Regions from separate parts of the Exiguobacterium sp. s36 genome, predicted to be linked through region 1. Evidence: riboswitches for the same ligand, from Rfam matches in the RefSeq annotation. Region 1 holds a riboswitch; the other holds the start of a gene.

What was found. Region 1 has a riboswitch for FMN ahead of KNP95_RS02070 (ECF transporter S component). Riboswitches for the same ligand answer to the same signal wherever they lie in the genome.
Region 2: it holds a riboswitch for FMN, as region 1 does, so the genes downstream of both, ribD (bifunctional diaminohydroxyphosphoribosylaminopyrimidine deaminase/5-amino-6-(5-phosphoribosylamino)uracil reductase RibD) here and KNP95_RS02070 (ECF transporter S component) in region 1, are expected to answer to the same signal.

Annotation. Positions count from the first base shown of each region.
Region 1 covers NZ_JACSLW010000001.1:404,213-413,649, reverse strand. Annotated here, with positions in the region: gene KNP95_RS02090 (NAD(P)/FAD-dependent oxidoreductase) at 1-151, opposite strand, end outside; gene KNP95_RS02085 (YuzB family protein) at 249-485, shown strand; gene KNP95_RS02080 (NupC/NupG family nucleoside CNT transporter) at 696-1,907, shown strand; gene KNP95_RS02075 (nucleotidyltransferase family protein) at 2,002-2,580, opposite strand; gene KNP95_RS02070 (ECF transporter S component) at 2,659-3,246, opposite strand; FMN riboswitch at 3,407-3,548, opposite strand; gene KNP95_RS02065 (HesB/IscA family protein) at 3,646-4,002, shown strand; gene KNP95_RS02060 (hypothetical protein) at 4,042-4,284, opposite strand; gene KNP95_RS02055 (NAD-dependent epimerase/dehydratase family protein) at 4,414-5,268, shown strand; gene KNP95_RS02050 (GNAT family N-acetyltransferase) at 5,292-5,729, opposite strand; gene KNP95_RS02045 (NAD(P)/FAD-dependent oxidoreductase) at 5,823-6,800, opposite strand; gene KNP95_RS02040 (NAD(P)/FAD-dependent oxidoreductase) at 7,067-8,278, shown strand; gene KNP95_RS02035 (YuiB family protein) at 8,405-8,722, shown strand; gene glcT (glucose PTS transporter transcription antiterminator GlcT) at 8,828-9,437, shown strand, end outside.
Region 2 covers NZ_JACSLW010000001.1:622,444-631,880, forward strand. Annotated here, with positions in the region: gene pruA (L-glutamate gamma-semialdehyde dehydrogenase) at 1-1,315, shown strand, start outside; gene KNP95_RS03170 (iron chaperone) at 1,370-1,738, shown strand; gene KNP95_RS03175 (ZIP family metal transporter) at 1,788-2,603, opposite strand; gene ribH (6,7-dimethyl-8-ribityllumazine synthase) at 2,697-3,161, opposite strand; gene ribB (3,4-dihydroxy-2-butanone-4-phosphate synthase) at 3,158-4,342, opposite strand; gene ribE (riboflavin synthase) at 4,342-4,983, opposite strand; gene ribD (bifunctional diaminohydroxyphosphoribosylaminopyrimidine deaminase/5-amino-6-(5-phosphoribosylamino)uracil reductase RibD) at 4,964-6,043, opposite strand; FMN riboswitch at 6,196-6,338, opposite strand; gene KNP95_RS03200 (undecaprenyl-diphosphate phosphatase) at 6,433-7,245, opposite strand; gene KNP95_RS03205 (homing endonuclease associated repeat-containing protein) at 7,699-8,340, shown strand; gene KNP95_RS03210 (GGDEF domain-containing protein) at 8,655-9,437, opposite strand, start outside.

The sequences.
Region 1 (9,437 bases):
CCGCCGCAAGTGCATAATACTCTGTTTTTAACCCATGGTAAGGTAGACGATCGACGAGTGTGATCGATACATCCTTCAGCTGATGGCCGAGGACGCGTTCGATTACACGCATTCCCCCGTAACCGCCTCCCAAGACGACTAATTTGCGCATAAAAATCCCCCTTTGTTACACTTCAACTGTATCATGTTATAATACGCCGTAGAAGAACCATTTTCCTGTTTTGAGGGAAAGGGGAAGGGTGAATGACATGATGAATCCGATCATTGAGTTCTGCGCCTCCAATTTGGCGATGGGCTCACAAATCGCCCGGGCCAAACTAGAGTCCGATCCAGACCTAGACGTCGTTGAATACGGCTGTACAGGCTACTGTGGCGTCTGTTCGCTCGACTTGTTTTGCCTAGTCGACGGAGAGGTCGTGACGGGAGATACGCCAGAGCAACTCGTGACGAACGTATATGAAAAAATTGAAGAAATGGCTTGGTGAAAAAGTTTGAAGCAACTTCAAACTTTTTTTATTTTGACTGTTTTGACCCGTTGCATTTTTAAAAAGGGTCTGTTATATTCAAAGAGGTTCGAATGTAGGTTGTCTGACGTTTAACAACATAAAAAGAAAGCGTTTCAAACGGTAGGACACATCTCGATTCGGGTATATCACAATATCAGGTTTTCCCAATATGAAAGGAGCACAACACCAATGAATATCATGAGCGTGGTTGGTATTTTGGCACTAATTGGAATCGCTTACATCTTCTCAACCAACCGTAAAGCCATCAAATGGCGTACCGTGCTTGCCGCTTTCGCGGTACAGTTCACGTTCGCTTTCCTCGTCCTCTTCACATCAGTAGGACGCAGTGCGTTACAATGGATCTCAGGAGGCGTTCAAAACGTCTTGAACACGGCGAATGACGGAATCGCCTTCGTTTTCGGTACAGCTGTAGGAGGGGACAACTTCGTCTTCGCATTCCAAGTGTTGCCGATTATCATTTTTATGTCTTCTTTAATCGCTTTGCTTTACTACCTCGGTGTCATGCAATGGGTCATCCGAATTCTCGGTACAGCCCTTGCGAAAGCTCTCGGCACATCACGTAAAGAGTCGCTCTCAGCGACGGCAAACATCTTCGTCGGTCAAACGGAAGCACCGCTTGTCATCAAGCCTTACCTTCCAACGATGACACAATCGGAGCTCTTCGCCGTCATGGTCGGGGGACTCGCGTCGGTTGCCGGTTCGGTTCTCGCTGGATACGCTGCCCTTGGTGTACCGCTCGAGTACTTGCTCGCAGCGAGTTTCATGGCTGCACCTGCTGGTCTCTTGTTCGCGAAAATCATCGTTCCTGAAACAGAAGAGTATAATGATGACATCGAAATTGCTGAAGACGAAGAGGACAAAGCAGCGAACTTCGTCGATGCGGCCGCTCGTGGTGCCTCTGACGGTCTCTTCCTTGCCTTGAACGTCGGTGCGATGCTTCTCGCGTTCGTTTCATTGATTGCGCTCGTCAACTTGATTCTTGGTGGAATCGGCGGCTTGTTCGGTTTCGACAGCCTCTCACTCGAATTGATTCTTGGTTACGTGTTTGCACCACTCGCATTTGTCATCGGTGTACCGTGGGCTGATGCTGTTCAGTTCGGTAGCTTCCTCGGTCAAAAACTCGTCTTGAACGAATTCGTAGCGTTCTCAGAGTTCGCACCTGTAATTGGAACGGGTGAACTCTCAGCTCGTACGGAAGCGATGATTGCCTTCGCACTTTGTGGATTCGCCAACATCTCGTCACTCGCGATTCTTCTCGGTGGTCTCGGTGGAATGGCACCGAACCGTCGGAACGACATCGCACGTATGGGTGTCCTCGCGATTCTCGCAGGTACGCTTGCTAACTTGATGTCAGCCACGCTTGCTGGTCTGCTTCTCTAATCAAATACGATATACTCAGAGTGATCACTTCGGTGGTCACTCTTTTTTTGTAGATGAATGAATAGCAAAACCCGACCGTATCGGCGGTCGGGTTCTACAGTCCGTTACGAGTCACGTCCACTTCTTGAAGTTTCGGCCAAATGGCTTGCCAATTCTTATTTTGGATCCGCGCTTGATAAATGTGGTGATGCGGGGATCCGTCTGCAAATGCTGGGGTCGGTCGCAGCCTCAATTCGATGATGTCATCAACACCGTAAGGCGCGGCCACGATCAAGCATTCGTTTGAATCGAGGCTGACACCTATGGCTGTGACTGTCTCGGGAAAGTGGGCCAAGGCGTCGGTCGCAGACTTATAGGGTGGCAATTGATTGACGAGGTGCATGCGGGCTTGGTTTTTGACCGACCACGGGACAGTCGGTGACAGGGCGTGCAATTGTGCCTCATACTCTTTTTCGATTGCTTCGTCGTTGTGAGATGGGTCAAAGTAGATGACATCGACGTCCTCGGTCGCCGTCGGTGTTGGATAGCCGTGCACGTCATCCCAAATCTTCGACCGGACGTATCCGGCACAAATCCACCAGTCGGGTAGTTCGAGGGAAGCGACATCTTTCAGGAGACGCTTTAATTCTGAATCATTTTCTAAAAATTGAGTGACCTCTTCAATCGTGTTCAATCCATCTCCTCCAATCCTCTCCTAAGCATAACGTATCCAAATAAAAAGCACCTCGATCGAAATCGAGGTGCATGTCAGTTACGCTTGAAGTTGCATCCGCTGGCGTTCGATCCACGGCTTCAACTTGAGGAAGAGTGGGACGAACAAGGCGCTGATCAACAACGCTTTAATAAGGTTGAACGGCAAGATGCCATAGAGGACGAGGTCCGTTTTGACTGCCGGTTGCGCCATCTCGGTCATGCCGAAGAAGAACGCGTAGGCTGGTAAGATGAGCAAATAGTTCAAAATCGCCAAGCTGAGCGCCATCGTGATTGTGCCGGCCACGAGGCCTGAAGCGAGCGCTTTATTCGTTTTACGTTTATGGTAGAACCATGCGACCGGATACATGAAGGCGACACCTGCAAAGAAGTTTGCGACTTCACCGACCGGAACGCCGCCACCGTTAAAGACATAGTAGAGGACGTTTTTTAGAGCGACGACCACGACGCCTGCGAGTGGGGAGAAGACGATCCCGGCGACGAGCGCGGGAATGTCACTAAAGTCCACTTTTAGAAATGGTGGTAGGAAAGGCAGCGGGAAGTTAAAGAGCATGAGGACAAAAGAAATGGCCCCGAGCATCGATAGCGTCACCAGTGTTGTCAATCGTTTGTTGCGCGTTGTTTTCATCAAAATCTCTCCTTTTGTCGCTCCTTGATGAATGGCACCCGTCGCATAAAAAATCCCGATTGCATCATACAATCGGGAGAGGTTACGCGCATACGAAATAGATGTTTTCCGTCGCGGAAGAGACCACGTCAAAGAAAACATCCGGATATCGGTCGGATGCCGCCATCTTCTCCCATCCAGACTTTACTGTCGGCTTTCGAATCTCACGAAATCAGCAAGCAACGCCTTGCTCGCTCACGGGCTGAGAAGATCATGTCTTCAATACCGCCGGTCGGGAATTTCACCCTGCCCCGAAGATGGAACGATTTAATTTTTTTTGTTACAGTTTAGTTATACAAGATATTTCACAAAATCTCAAGTCAGTTGACTTGAAGTTAAGATAATGAAGGAGGAGTTCAGATGATTCATTTGACAGAGTCAGCTGCATTACAAGTCATCGATATGATGAAACAGACAGAACACCCCGAGAATCAGTACTTGCGCATCAAGGTCCAAGGCGGAGGCTGCACCGGTCTCTCGTACGGAATGGGATTTGATGAAGATAAAACGGATCGAGATATCCAATTCGACCATCACGGCGTCCGCGTCATCGTCGCCGAAGCCGACCATGGGGTCGTCGACGGGCTCGAAATCGACTATAAGCAGTCGATGCTCGGAGGCGGGTTCACGATTAAAAATCCGAACGCCATCGCCACGTGTGGATGTGGTTCGAGTTTCCGGACGGCGTCGAACGCCGGGACACCTGGAGATTGCTAAACGAAAGGCCAATCGTGTGGACGATTGGCCTTTTTCGATTCAGTCGGTTTCTTCCATCAAAATCAAGCGAATCACTTTGGATGTCGCATTCAATTCGATGTGATGTTGCCAAGGGCGGAACGCCGTGATTTTGCATGTGTCGGTCGTGATTTGGAACGAACAGACGCTCTCTTCCTCTTGGTCAAGCACTGAGTAGCGGCTGAAATCCGATAAACTCTGGTAGATGGCGTATTGTTTCGGTAACGCACACGTCCATCCTTTTTCTAACATGATTTGATGCATGGACCTCGCCTCTTTCTTCTATCATATATATAAGAATAACAAAAAAATTCAAGGATGTGGAAGATTAGTCGAGAGGAACCAAGGGAAAATGAAAAGAGATGTCATTTTTATGTAGGAGGGGTAGGGACGATGAAAAAAGTATTGATCTTCGGTGGGTCACGCTATTTTGGAAAACGGTTGGCGCTTCGGTTGGCGGAGGCCGGTGACGATGTGACGATTGTGACGCGTGGACAGCTCCAAGTGCCAGAGGCAGAGGGCATCCGTTCCATCAAAGGGGACCGGCAGTCGGTGGCGACGATGAAAGATTTATCGCGTGACCGTTACGACCTCGTCTATGACAATATTTGTTTCAATCCATATCAGGCAAAAATTGCATCGGACGCCTTCATGGACCAAGTCGGCAAGTATGTGCTCACGTCGACGATGTCGGTCTATGCACCGGGTGCCGATTTGAAAGAAAGTGACTTCAATCCGCTCCATCACGACTATCATCTCGAGTCGGAGCACGACTATGGTCAAGGAAAGCGGGAAGCCGAGTCCTACTTCTTCCATCGTGCCTCGTTCCCAGTCGCGACCGTCCGCTTGCCGATCGTCTTGGGCCCGGACGACTATACGGACCGTCTCAAGTTTTATATCGATGCTGTCCGTCGAGAAGAGCCGGTCGTACTGCATCATCCCGAAGCGAAGATGGGCTTTATCTCAAGTTTTGAGGCAGCGGCCTTTTTAGAATGGGTCGGTCGGGCCAACGTGACCGGTCCATTCAATGCGGCAAGCGAAGGAGTGATCTCGATGGGTGCACTGCTCGAGCGCATCGGGCATCACTTGAATAAACCGGTCCACATCATTAAAGACGGGGAGTCGTCGCCATACGATACGGACGTCGACTATTACATGTCGATTGCCGAGGCGAAAAAGGCCGGTTTCGTCTTTACCCAACTCGATGACTGGATCGACCGGGTCATTATGCAGACGATTCGCAAGTAAGGGTGGAATACAAGATGATTGTTTTACTGATACAGTTGCTTGCGTAATAGGATTTTTTCAACTCCATGTTCATCGACGGTGACTGCCTTCACATCGAAGCCGTGTCGAATATTCAATAGCAACATCTGACGCCAACGATTCATCGTCTTCGTGTCAATCGATTGATAGCCTTGCGACTGCGCCCAGTTATGTTGAGTGCTCATCAGTTTTGTCGCGATTCCGCGGTTGCGGGCTTCAGGGGCGACCGCACCCATCCAACTATAGAAGCGTTTGTCATCGAGCGGATAGCCGATTTTATAGCCGACAACTTTCTCGTTTTCGATCGATAGAGTGAAGACAAGATGTGATTTTTGAATCAACTTATCTGTGAAACGGTGGATATCGCCGAACACGTCTTGGTGAATCTGATAGATATAGTTTAATTCAGACTCGGTGAGTGTGGTTGTCGTTACAATCTTCATAATTTCCTCCTTGAAGTAGCTTAGGGGGACATCGTCATAAGACGAGCAAGTGCCTACAAAACCCCCTGTGCTGTCGCGACAGGGGGTATCATATTATTTCCCGGCAAATACCGAAGTTGAATGTTGCGGGTGACGAGCTGTCGGGTCGACGAGCTGCTTCACTTGGTTAATCGCAATCGGGGCTTCTCCGAATCCGGTCGCAATCAATTTCACTTTTCCTTCGTACGTGGCGATGTCACCGCAAGCGAAGATGCCGGCGACCGTCGTCTCCATGCGCGAATCGACGCGGATTGTGTTCTTCTCGAACTCCATGCCCCAGTTCTTGATTGGGCCGAGCGACGAGACGAAACCGTAGTTACAGATGAGGTCATCGATCTCGACGAATTTCGATTCGCCGTCCTTGTCCGTCAATTCGACCGACTCGATGTGCGTCTCACCTGAAAGTGATTCGATGTTATATGGCGTCCAGACGTTAATCGTCGACGCTTTCATCTGTTCGACCGTATGCTCATGGGCGCGGAAGCGGTCGCGACGGTGGACGATATGGACTTCTTTGGCAATTCCCTCAAGCATGAGTGCCCAGTCGACGGCCGAGTCGCCGCCACCGGCGATCATGACGCGACGATCACGGAATTTCTCCATGTTGTCGACGAAATAATGAAGGTTTGCATAGTCTTCACAACCATCGAGGCCGAGCGGTCGTGCGGCGAATGCCCCGTTCCCAGCCGTGATGATGATCGCTTTCGTATGGTACTCGTCTTTATTCGTCGTAATCTGGAACGTGCCGTCTTCGAGACGCTCGACTGTCTCGACGGTCTCCCCGAGGCGATAGTCCTGTTCGAACTGATCGGCTTGGGCTTTCAATTGGTCAATCAAATCTTGGGCTTTCACTTTCGGGAAGCCGGCGATGTCATAAATATATTTTTCTGGATACAGTGTCGACAATTGTCCGCCGAGTTGCGGCAAACTTTCAATCAACGCCGTATCGAGTTGGCGCATACCTGCATAAAATGCGGTGAACAGTCCGACCGGGCCGCCACCGATGATGATCACATCTTTCGTCGATTTCATCGAATTCCTCCTCAAAACGTATACATCTATTATAGTGACAATCGTGAATTAAATCCATTCTGTACAAACATGCTACACATTCAAAAAAATTTCAAGAAGATATGCTTTTCCATTGAGAAAACAAAACAAACAGCGTACAATGAACGAGAAGCAATTGTGAACATTGGTTGAACAAGGTTTGGGCTTTATTGTGAACACTCATGTGAAAAAACACACAACATGATTGTTCAAGAAAACAAAACTATCAAAACAAGGTGGAAATGAACATGAAACGACCTAACATTGTTATTCTTGGCGCAGGTTTCGGTGGACTCATCACAGCGGTCAACCTCCAGAAGACGCTCTCAGCTGGCGACGCGAACATCACGCTCATCAACAAGCATGATTACCATTACCAGACGACGTGGCTTCATGAGCCAGCGGCCGGAACGATGAAACCGGATCAAGCTCGCATCTACATCAACGACGTCGTGAACCCGTCACGTGTGAAATTTGTCAAAGGGATCGTCGATCGCGTCGATACTACGGCAAAACAAGTCTTGCTCGTAGACGGTTCAGCAGTTGAATATGATTATGTCGTGTTCGCGCTTGGCGGCGTACCGGAGACATTCGGTATCCCTGGCCTTAAAGAGCATGCGATGACAATCAGCTCGCTCAACAGCGTCCGTAAAATCAAAGAACATATCGAGTACTCGTTCGCTCAATATAAAACGAACGGTTCAGCTGACCGCTCGTACGTGACGATCGTTGTCGGTGGCGCCGGCTTCACAGGAATCGAGTTCCTCGGTGAGCTCGTCAACCGTGTGCCTGAGCTTTGCAAACAGTATGACGTGCCACGTGAAGCGGTTCGCATCGTGAACATCGAAGCCGCTCCGACTGTACTTCCTGGTTTCGACCCAGAACTCACGACGTATGCGCAGAAATGGCTCGAACGAAACGGCGTCGAGATGAAACTCGGAAACGGCATCAAAGGCGTTGAGCCTGGTGTCGTCACGTTCGGTCCACTCCAAGGTGACACGACAGAGACGATTGAAGCGAACACGATTCTCTGGACAGGTGGCGTCAGCGGTAGCCCGATCGTTGAGAAGTCTGGTTTTGAAGCGGTCCGTAACCGTGTCATGGTCGAGGCGGACAACCGTGCCCCTGGTCACGACAACGTCTTCATCATCGGTGACTGCTCGGCTGTCATGGATCCGGTCTCAAACCGTCCATACCCGCCGACTGCCCAAATTGCGACACAACAAGCGCACAACGTGGCGAAAAACATCGCAGCACTCATCAACGGGAAATCGACTTCGAAATTCACGTATGAGAGCAAAGGAACAGTCGCATCACTTGGCCATAACGACGGCATCGGCATCGTCATGGGCAAAAAGATCTTCGGTCGCAACGCTTCATTCATGAAGAAAGTGATCGATAACAAACACTTCCTCGAATTGAAGAAGTATGGTCTCGTCCTCAAAAAAGGTAAATTCTAAGCCATGACATCGAGTGGCCCGCTCCTAGGAGCGGGTCACTTTTTTATTGTCGGTAGGGTGCGGTTCACCTTTGACCTAAGCGCAGGCGATTCGGTATAATAGACAACGGGAAAAGGGGGCAATCGCATGCATATTATCCAGGCTGTCATTGGGGCGATTCTTTATTTGGTCATCTTCTTCAGCATCGGTTTCATTTTGAACATGCTGCTTAAAAAAACATGGACGCTCGTGTTCATCTATCCGATTTTCGTCATTATGATGATTGATAACGTCAAGCTCTCGAGTTACATCACTGAGACGTCGACCGCGCTCGCCAACGTTTACGAACGCGTGCTCGGCCTTCAATTTCTGGATGTGTTCATGCTCGGTTTCGGGTTGCTCGGTGCGATTTTGGCCGGGGTCACGATTCGCTACTTGCGCAAGAGTGGTTACTCAATGTTTTAAAGACGACAGAAATGTTCGTCTTTTTTGTTTTCCGCCTACTTTTTTAGGGGATGAACCGATATACTTAGTACGAAACGATTTTAGTGAATAAGGGATGCGATACGAATGACATTACCGATGTATACGATCAAGAAAGTGTTGAATAATAGCGTTGTCATTTGCCAACATGATCCGGAACCGGAAGTCATTCTACTCGGGAAAGGGATTGGCTTCGGCAAGAAAGCGGGCGATCTCGTCGACCCGGCCAGTGTCCCGGAGAAAGTGTATCAACTGACGGACAAAGAAGAACAATCGCAATATCGTGAACTCGTCAAACACGTCGACGAGGACTTTATTGCTTTCATGCAAGAAATCGTCGGCTTTATCGAGAACAACACCGGTAAAAAAGTCGACCAACATATTCATATAGGTTTGACCGACCACTTGTTCTTCACGATGAAGCGGATTGAACAAGGGATGGAAGTCACGAATCCGTTCCTGCTTGAGACCGAATCGCTCTATCCGAACGAGTATGCGCTCGCCGAACGTATCGTCGATATGATTCACGAGCGGCTTGACGTGTTATTGCCGGACGCGGAGATCGGTTTCATCGCGCTCCACATCCATTCGGCGACGACGTTCAAAAACGTCCTCGAGGTCAATCGACACAACCAAATTATCGGGCAGATCGTTCAGACGATTGAGAGTCGTTTGAACGTCAAAATGGACCGGAGTT
Region 2 (9,437 bases), 220 kb from region 1:
GATGCAAGAAGCGCTCACAGCGTTCGACTCATGGCGCCATGTCGATCCGGCCGTCCGTGCCGACGTCTTGTTCAAAGCGGCGAACATCGTCCGCAAGCGCAAGCACGAGTTCTCAGCTTACCTCGTCAAAGAGGCAGGCAAGCCGTGGAACGAAGCGGACGCGGATACAGCAGAAGCGATCGACTTCATGGAATACTATGCACGTCAAATGCTCGAGCTCAAACCAGGTAAAAAAGTCGAGAGCCGTCCGGGCGAATACAACCGCTATGACTACATCCCACTCGGGGTCGGGATCGTCATCAGCCCTTGGAACTTCCCGTTCGCGATCATGGCAGGGACGGCCGTCGCGGCTATCGTTGCTGGTAACACGATCCTCTTGAAACCAGCATCGACGACACCGATCGTCGCTGCGAAATTCGTCGAGGTCATGGAAGAAGCAGGCCTTCCGAAAGGCGTCCTCAACTTCATCCCAGGACCAGGCGCAGAAGTCGGTGACTATCTCGTCGACCATCCGAAGACACGCTTCATCAGCTTCACAGGTTCACGTGATGTCGGCTTGCGCATCAACGAGCGTGCGTCGAAATTGAACGACGGCCAAATCTGGCTCAAACGCGTCATCGCAGAGATGGGCGGAAAAGATACAATCGTCGTCGACGAATCAGCGGATCTCGAACTCGCGGCCCAGTCAATCGTCAAATCGGCGTTCGGCTTCTCTGGTCAAAAATGTTCGGCTTGTTCGCGCGCCGTCATCGTCGACAGCGTGTATGACACAGTACTTGACCGCGTCGTCGAATTGACGAACGAACTCTCGGTCGGCAACACGGAGCAAAACGAACACTTCATGGGACCGGTCATCGATGCGGCCGCGTTCAAAAAGATCACATCATACTTCGACGTCGCCAAAGAAGAAGGCAAAATCGTCGCCGGTGGTAAAGCCGACGACTCGACAGGCTACTTCATCGAGCCGACGGTCGTCGCTGACGTCGCGCCGAAAGCACGTCTCATGCAAGAAGAAATCTTTGGACCGATCGTCGCCTTCACGAAAGCGAAAGACTTCAAAGAAGCGATCGACATCGCCAACAACACGGAATACGGCTTGACGGGTGCCGTCCTCACGCGTGACCGCTCGAACCAAGAGTACGCGCGTCAGAACTTCCACGTCGGGAACTTGTATTTTAACCGTGGTTGCACAGGCGCCATCGTCGGCTATCAGCCGTTCGGCGGGTTCAACATGTCAGGTACAGACTCGAAAGCAGGCGGACCGGATTACATCCAGCTCCACATGCAAGCAAAAACGACGTCTGAGACGTTTTAATCCATCAGCCCGGCTCATCTGAGTCGGGCTTTCTTTCACCAAAGGAGGATTCTCATGGAGACGTTTGACGATTTTTTAGCAACGATTGACGACCCGGAACATCGTGCCAAACTGGACGACATATTCGTTTGGGTCCGGGAGACATTCCCGCACCTCGAGGAGCGCATCGCCTGGAATCAGCCGATGTTCACCGATCACGGGACGTTCATCATCGCCTTCAGTGTGGCCAAAGCACACTTTGCCGTCGCGCCGGAGGCCGTCCCGCTCGAGGTGTTCCAGATGCGAATCCGGGAGGCGGGCTATACGCAGACGAAGCAGCTGTTCCGCATCAAGTGGACCCAAGCCGTCGACTACGATTTGCTTCGTGACATCATCGCGTTCAATATCGAAGATAAGGCCGGTCACACGTCGTTTTGGCGTTGATCTGAAAGAAGGAGCGATGACGCACATGTCACCGCTCCTTTTCTGTGGCTTATCCTAACGCCACGTCCAAAATCATCATAATCGTGAAGCCGAGCATCAACGCCATCGACGCCATATCTTTATGCCCATTCTCTTGCGACCCCGGGATCACTTCTTCGACGACGACAAAAATCATCGCCCCGGCGGCAAAGCTGAGCGCGAACGGTAAGAGCGGCTCCATGACGAGCACGGCCCAAACGCCGACCAGTGCGGCCGCCGGTTCGACCATGCCCGATAACTGACCGTAGAAAAAACTTCTGCGCCGGGAGAGCCCGTCCCGTCTGAGCGGGAGCGATACGGCGGCACCTTCCGGAAAGTTTTGAATGCCGATGCCGATGGCCAAGGCGATGGCACCCGTTAGCGAGGCGGACGGGAAATCGGCCGCGACCGCCCCGAAGGCGACGCCGACGGCCAGTCCTTCCGGGATGTTATGCAGCGTGATCGCCAAGACGAGCAACGTGCTACGCTTCCGTTTCTGCGGACGGAAACCTTCCATTTCTTTGAGGGAAGACGTCGGATGCACGTGCGGAATCAATTTGTCGACGACCGCCAAAAACAGACCGCCCGCTAAAAAACCGACGGTGGCCGGAAACCAAGCCGGCATCGCGTCTTGTTCCGCCATTTCGATGGCCGGGGCGAGGAGTGACCAAAAACTGGCCGCAATCATGACACCGCCGGCAAACCCGAGCATGCTGTCCATCAACCGCTCGTTAATCGACTTCGTCATGAAGACGATGGCCGCCCCGAGCGCGGTCATCCCCCACGTGAACATCGTCACGAGCAACGCCTGCATGGCTGGGCTCAGTTGAGCCACCCATTCCCACATCACCATCGTCTCCTTCCACCCTATCCTTTTCCCGGGACGCATGCGTCGCTAACGACAAAAAAAGAGGAGAGCTGGTTCGCTCTCCCCGTCCAATTAAAACGCGCGCATCAAGTTCGCCATCTCGATGGCCGATGTTGCCGCTTCCCACCCTTTGTTCCCGGCTTTCGTTCCAGCTCGCTCGATTGCTTGCTCAATCGTCTCTGTCGTCAAGACGCCGAAAATGACCGGTACTTCTGACTGATAACTCGCCTGGGCGATGCCTTTCGCCGCCTCATTACAGACGTAGTCGAAGTGTGGTGTCGCCCCACGGATGACGGCACCGAGTGTGATGACGGCATCATATTTCTTGCTCATCGCCATCTTCTTCGCGACAAGTGGGAGTTCGAACGCTCCAGGGACGAACGCGATTTCGACGTCGTCTTGTTCGACGCCGTGGCGCTTTAACGCATCTTTCGCCCCATCTAGCAAGCGCATCGTGATGAGATCGTTGAACCGTCCGACGACGATTCCGACTTTCAAGCCTTTTCCAACCAAGTTTCCTTCAAATGTATGCATCATGATTTTTCTCCTCCAAAGTGGTTCATTTTTTGTTGTTTCGTCATTCGGTACTTCTCGTTCGCCGCATGGGCGCCGACGAGAATTGGGACACGTTCGATGACGGTGATGCCGCACGCTTCCAAGGCATCGACTTTTTCCGGGTTATTCGTCATGAGCCGGACGTTCGTGACGCCGAGGTCACGAAGCATGGCCGCGCTGACCCGGTAATCGCGCAAATCGGCATGAAGTCCGAGCGCCACGTTCGCCTCGACCGTATCAAGCCCTTGTTCTTGCAGTTCGTACGCCTTCAACTTGTTGAGCAGACCGATGCCGCGCCCTTCTTGACGCATATACAAGATGACACCGCCTTCGGCTTCCACTTTCGCCATCGCGGTATCGAGCTGTGGCCCGCAATCGCAACGATACGAGCCGAAGACGTCGCCGGTCAGACACTCGGAATGGATCCGGACGAGCGGCGCATGTTCGAGCTCACCTTTGACGAGCGCGACGTGTTCTTCCCGGTCGAGGACGTTCCGATAGCCGATCAATCGAAAGTCCCCTTTTACCGAGGGGAGCGAGACGTCCGCCTCCCGTTCGACGAGGTCCGTCTCCATATAGCGGACGAGCGCCTCAATCGTGATGAATTTTAAATCGTGCGCTTCCGCGACGCGTTCAAGGTCCGGCACTCGGGCCATCTCGCCGTCTGGGCGGATGATCTCACAGATGACGGCGACCGGTTCACTTCCGGCGAGGCGCGCCAAATCGACCGACGCCTCCGTATGTCCGCGTCGGACCGAGACGCCACCTTTTTTCGCGATAAGCGGGAAGATATGTCCCGGACGTTGGAAATCGGCCGGGCGGGCGTTGATGTTCGCGAGTTCGCGCACCGTATGGGCCCGTTCGCTCGCCGAGATGCCCGTCGTCGAATCGACGTGGTCGACACTGACCGTGAACGCCGTCCCGTGCGGATCGGTGCTGTTCGCGACCATCGGCTGCAAATCGAGGCGGACGGCCACTTCTTCGGCGAGGGAGGCACAGACGAGCCCTTTCCCTTCCGTGATGAGGAAGTTCATCGTCTCCGCTGTCATCTTGTCCGCGAGGACGACGAAGTCCCCTTCGTTCTCCCGGTCCTCATCGTCGACAACGATGATCGGTCGTCCCATCTTCAAGTCTTCGACTGCTTCTTTAATCGAGTGGAACATTACCATCCCGCCTTTCCATACCCTTGCGACGCCAATGATTCGAGCGTCACCGGTTTTTGACTTACGAGTTTTTCCATATATTTAGCCAACATGTCACATTCCAAATTGACCGCGTCCCCGGCCTGCTTCATCCCGAGCACCGTCTCACTGTACGTGTGCGGGATGAGCGACAACGTGAATCCGCGTTCCGTCACGTCAAACACCGTCAAGCTCGTCCCGTCGACCGAAATCGAACCTTTCGGGACGATATAGCGGAGGAGCGATGGCTCACAGCTGATGTCGACATAGACGGCGTTCGCGAGCGACCGTTTTTTGACGATGCGCCCGACGCCGTCGACGTGACCCGAGACGAAGTGACCGCCGAAGCGTCCGTTCGCGGGCATGGCCCGCTCCAAGTTGACGCTCGTGCCGGGGCGGACCCCGTCGAGACTCGACGCCTTGAGCGTCTCCGGCATGACGTCGACCGAGAAACTGTCACGGTCGAACGTCGTCACCGTGAGACAGATACCGTTGACAGAGATGCTGTCACCGAGTTTCACATCCTCAAGCACGACCTTCCCGGCAAGCGTGAGCCGGAGGGATGGCCCGTTCCGTTTCACTGCTTTCACACTGCCGATTTCTTCAACGATTCCCGTGAACATCGGACTCCTCCTTTCGCATGATGAGCTTGATGTCGGTGCCGACCGTCTCGACCGATTGCACGTCATACCGCTCGATCACATCGAGCGGACCGTCATGATGCGAGCGGTAGAAACCGCCCTTGCCACCGAACACGCGTGGCGACTGATACATGACCCACTCGTCGACGAACTGTCCGTCCAAGAGCGAGGTGACGAGCGTCGGTCCCGCTTCGACGAGCAGGCGACCGATGCCGCGTGCGTAGACGTCTTGTATCACAGCGTCGAGCGACGTGTAATCGGCGAGCTCAACGCCGCGTTGTGTGAACGCGTCCCGCTTCACTCGATCGTCGGACGTCGTGTAGAGCAATACCGGCACATCGTTCGCCGTCCGGACGAGCTGACTCGAGAGCGGCGTGCGCAACTCACGATCGAGCACGACCCGGAGCGGTTGCATCGTCTCGCGGTCGAGCCGGACGGTGAGGGCCGGATCATCGGCGAGCACGGTGCCGACACCGGTCAAGATCGCATCGACCGTCGACCGCAGTTCATGGACGTCCCGTCTCGCTTCTGTCCCGGTCACCCACTTGCTGTCACCAGTATCGAGGGCGACTTTGCCGTCAAGACTCGTCGCGGTCTTCAAGATGACGTACGGCCGTCTCGTCTCGAGCGAACGCAAGAACGACACATTGAGCGCTCGTGCCTCACGCTCGAGCAGTCCGACCTCGACTTCAATCCCGACCGCTTTCAATCGAGCGATGCCCTGTCCCGCCACGAGCGGATTCGGATCGCTCATCGCGATGACGACCCGCTTGATGCCCGACTCCACGACTAAATCGGCACACGGCGGTGTCTTGCCATGATGTGAGCACGGTTCGAGCGTGACGTACATCGTCGCGCCATAGGCGGCGGCCCCGGCCATGCGGATGGCGTGCACTTCAGCGTGCGCTTCCCCCGCCTTCAAGTGGGCGCCGAACCCGACGACCCGACCGTCCTTGACGATGACGGCTCCGACACGCGGATTGACGCCGGTCGATGAGGCGGATTTGGCCAATTGGATGGCTTGTTGCATGTACTGTTGCATAATCTCCCTCCTTGTTTCGTACAAACAAAAAGACCTCAAGGAATGATCCTCAAGGTCTCGGTGGGAGCCGTTCATCGTCATTTGGGCAAGCCAAATAAGCGTTTTCTTTACAGAAAAACGTACGACGAACTACAGGTCGCATGGACCTGTCATGTTTCCTTCTCCCATCCAGACTATACTGTCGGCTCTAGAATCGCACTAGATCCACCGTTCGCACACGTGCGCCCGGGTCACGGACTTAAGGCTCGCGCCCATCACCGCCGGTTGGGACTTTCACCCGACCCCGAAGGAATATTTGTTTGTACGTTTCCACTTTAGCGCAAAAATAAATGGATGGCAAAACGAAATGCGCAAAAAAAGCGCCACTCGTATGAGCAGCGCCTTGTAAATCAAGCCAAGAATAAAACGACGAGGAGTCCGACAATCCAGCAATAGAACGAGAAGTATTTGAGCTCGCCTTTCGCCATGATGTGTTGGAACCATTTGAGCGAGATGGCCGTGAGCGCATACGAGGCGATGAACGCCAAGATGAGCGGTCCGAACAAATCACGTGTCTCTGGATTCGTGAACAACTCCGGTCCATCTAAAATCGTCACCCCGAGACTGATCGGGATGAAAAGGAAGAACGAGAAGCGAAGCGCCGACTCTTGCTTGATGCCGAGCAACATCGCCATGACGATTGTCGCCCCGGAACGACTGATGCCCGGGATGAGCGCGACCGCTTGGGCGAGACCGATCAAGATGGCGTCGCGGAGCGTGATGCCGCCGTCTCCTTTATTCCCTCGCATATTCCGGATGAACCAGAGCGCGACCCCGGTCAGGATAAGCGTATAACCGACCGTGGCGACGCCGCTGAGCTTCTCGCCAATCCAATCGCCGAACAGGACGCCGAGCACACCGGCTGGGACCGTGGCGACGAGCAAGAGACCAATGAACTTGACGTCGACCATCGTCTCGTCACTGCGGTCCTTTTTAAACAAGAACGTCCACAGACTGACGACGAGACGGACGACGTCCTGCCGATAAATCGTCAAAACAGCGAGCAGTGAAGCAAAGTTCACGAAAATCTCGAATGAGAGACCTGGTAATTGGATATCAAACAGCTCTTGGAAGATGACCAAGTGACCGCTTGATGAGATTGGAATCGGCTCAGTGAACCCTTGAATCAAGCCGAGTAGGAGATAAAATAACCATATTGTCATATCGTAATATCCTCTTTTCTTATTTACATCAATTCCATTATTTTAGCAGACCGTTCGTTTCACTGACCACCCTTTCAAAAAAAAATCGTTATTTTCAAAACTTTCATTTGATTAGTCTGAAAATTAAATTTATTATAGAAGAGTACTCAACTGGTGCGACGGTGATGACCCCATTGGCCAGTTGGGTACTTTTTCGTACAGATTATTACATATTAGCCACGATAAAACTTTTTGTTTACAATTGAACCCATTTAATATTAAATTTGTAATAGAACTGTTACCATTTTTTCAAAGTATAAACAGGACTTTAGACCTATCCGTTCATAAAATCGGTTTAAAAAAACTTGAACAATGCACTTATAAATTGTAAAAACTGGCCGATAGTATGATTGTAGAAGCAACTTCGTCATCTTTGTCGGTTCAGATATGAGTCCATGGAAGGAGGAACCACCATTGAGTCAAACGCTATCCACTAAATCCCACCACTTGTCCACCGAACAGCAGAGGATGATTCACTGTATTCGACTGCTCGGCGACTTGTTGAAGGAACGTCCACGACGCTCTGTGTATCGTCGCTTCGCGATGGAACAAAGCTGGCCATCTCCCGAGTCGATTATCCGACAGTTCGGGTCATGGGCCGAGGCGCTTGCAATCGCCGGCTATGAATGGCACGGAGAGGCGACTGTCGATCTCCCGGACAAAATGCCAAAATACACGCGTGAAGATATCATCGAGACACTCGCCCTCTACTCGCGCGACATGGGATCGATTATCACGCTCAAAAAGTATCAGGAATGGCGCAAGCTCCATCCGAAAGCTCCGAGCCATTACCATATCGTCAAGACGTTCGGTTCGTGGCATGACGCCTGCGCCGAAGCCGGACTTGAAGCGAGTGTGACGTACTCAAAATCAGAGCTTTCCACCGCACTCCGTGAAGCGATTCACGAGATGGGCTTCTCTCTTTCCTTCGAAGCGTATCGCGAATGGGCAAAACGGAACAACAAACCATCCACGAAAGCAATTCTTCATCGTTACGGTTCATGGTCGGCTGCGATTCACGCGGTCGAGTCAGAAATTTTCAATCAGAAATTATAATCTTTCATTCATAAGGAGGACGCCGGGTATCCGGTGTCCTCCTTTATTGCGTTAACAATGGATTGCTTGATTATAGATGAATGCTACCTCAGCCGGCACCCTCCGTTCCTGGGGCGCTTTACGGGGTCATCCTTGCATCGCTCTCCCCTAGGAGTTCGGGCGCCTGCCTTGGGTAGCGAATCCGAACACATCTCACTTGCGTTACAGCCTAACCTCAAATTATAGAAACTGATTAAGCTTCATGTCTGTACGACTCTAGTCATTGCGGAACATAAGTAAAGGAGAATCTCGATGCTCGAGATTCTCCTTCATCATCATTGAATCCGTTCCGTCGACGTGTCGCGATAATGGGCGACACGGTCCCGGCCGTTGAATTTTGCACCGACATACATGGCGCGGTCGGCGTGGCGGAGTAGCGTGTCGAGGTCGTCGTACTCGTGGTTCGTCTCGATGCCGATGCTCGCCGTCACTTGGACGCGGATCCCTTCGGAGCCGAACGGATGGGCGCGGAGCGCTTGGCGGATCTTCTCTCCCGTCACGAGCGCGGCCGCCTCGTTCATGCGCGGAAAGACGAACACGAACTCCTCGCCGCCATATCGAGTAACGAGGTCACCGCTTCGGACGAGACGACTGAACAGCGCCCCGGCCTCGATTAACACTTCATCCCCGAACGCATGGCCATACGTATCGTTAATCGCCTTGAAATGATCCAAGTCGACCAAGAACACAGACAACGGATACGAGGCGATGTCGTTCAACCGCTCCTTCGTCCAACGTTTGAGCGCCCGCTGGTTCGGCAGTCCGGTCATCGGGTCGGTCAGGCTCTCATGCTGGAGCCGGTTGCGCTCGTCAATCCGTTCGAGTGACCAGGACAATGTTTTCAACAGTCGATGAATCTCGACGGCGATCGCCCCTTCATACGCGCCGTTCGCTGTCGTCGAAATCATGCAACTGACCGCGTTCGTCGTGCTCGAAACGGGCTGGATGACGAGGGCCGAATGATGTAACTCGGTCTGTTGTGCCTGCAGGTCGGGATGCCACTCATGGAGCGAATCGTACACGAAGTACGGCTCTTCCGCATCCCGATGCCGTTCGAG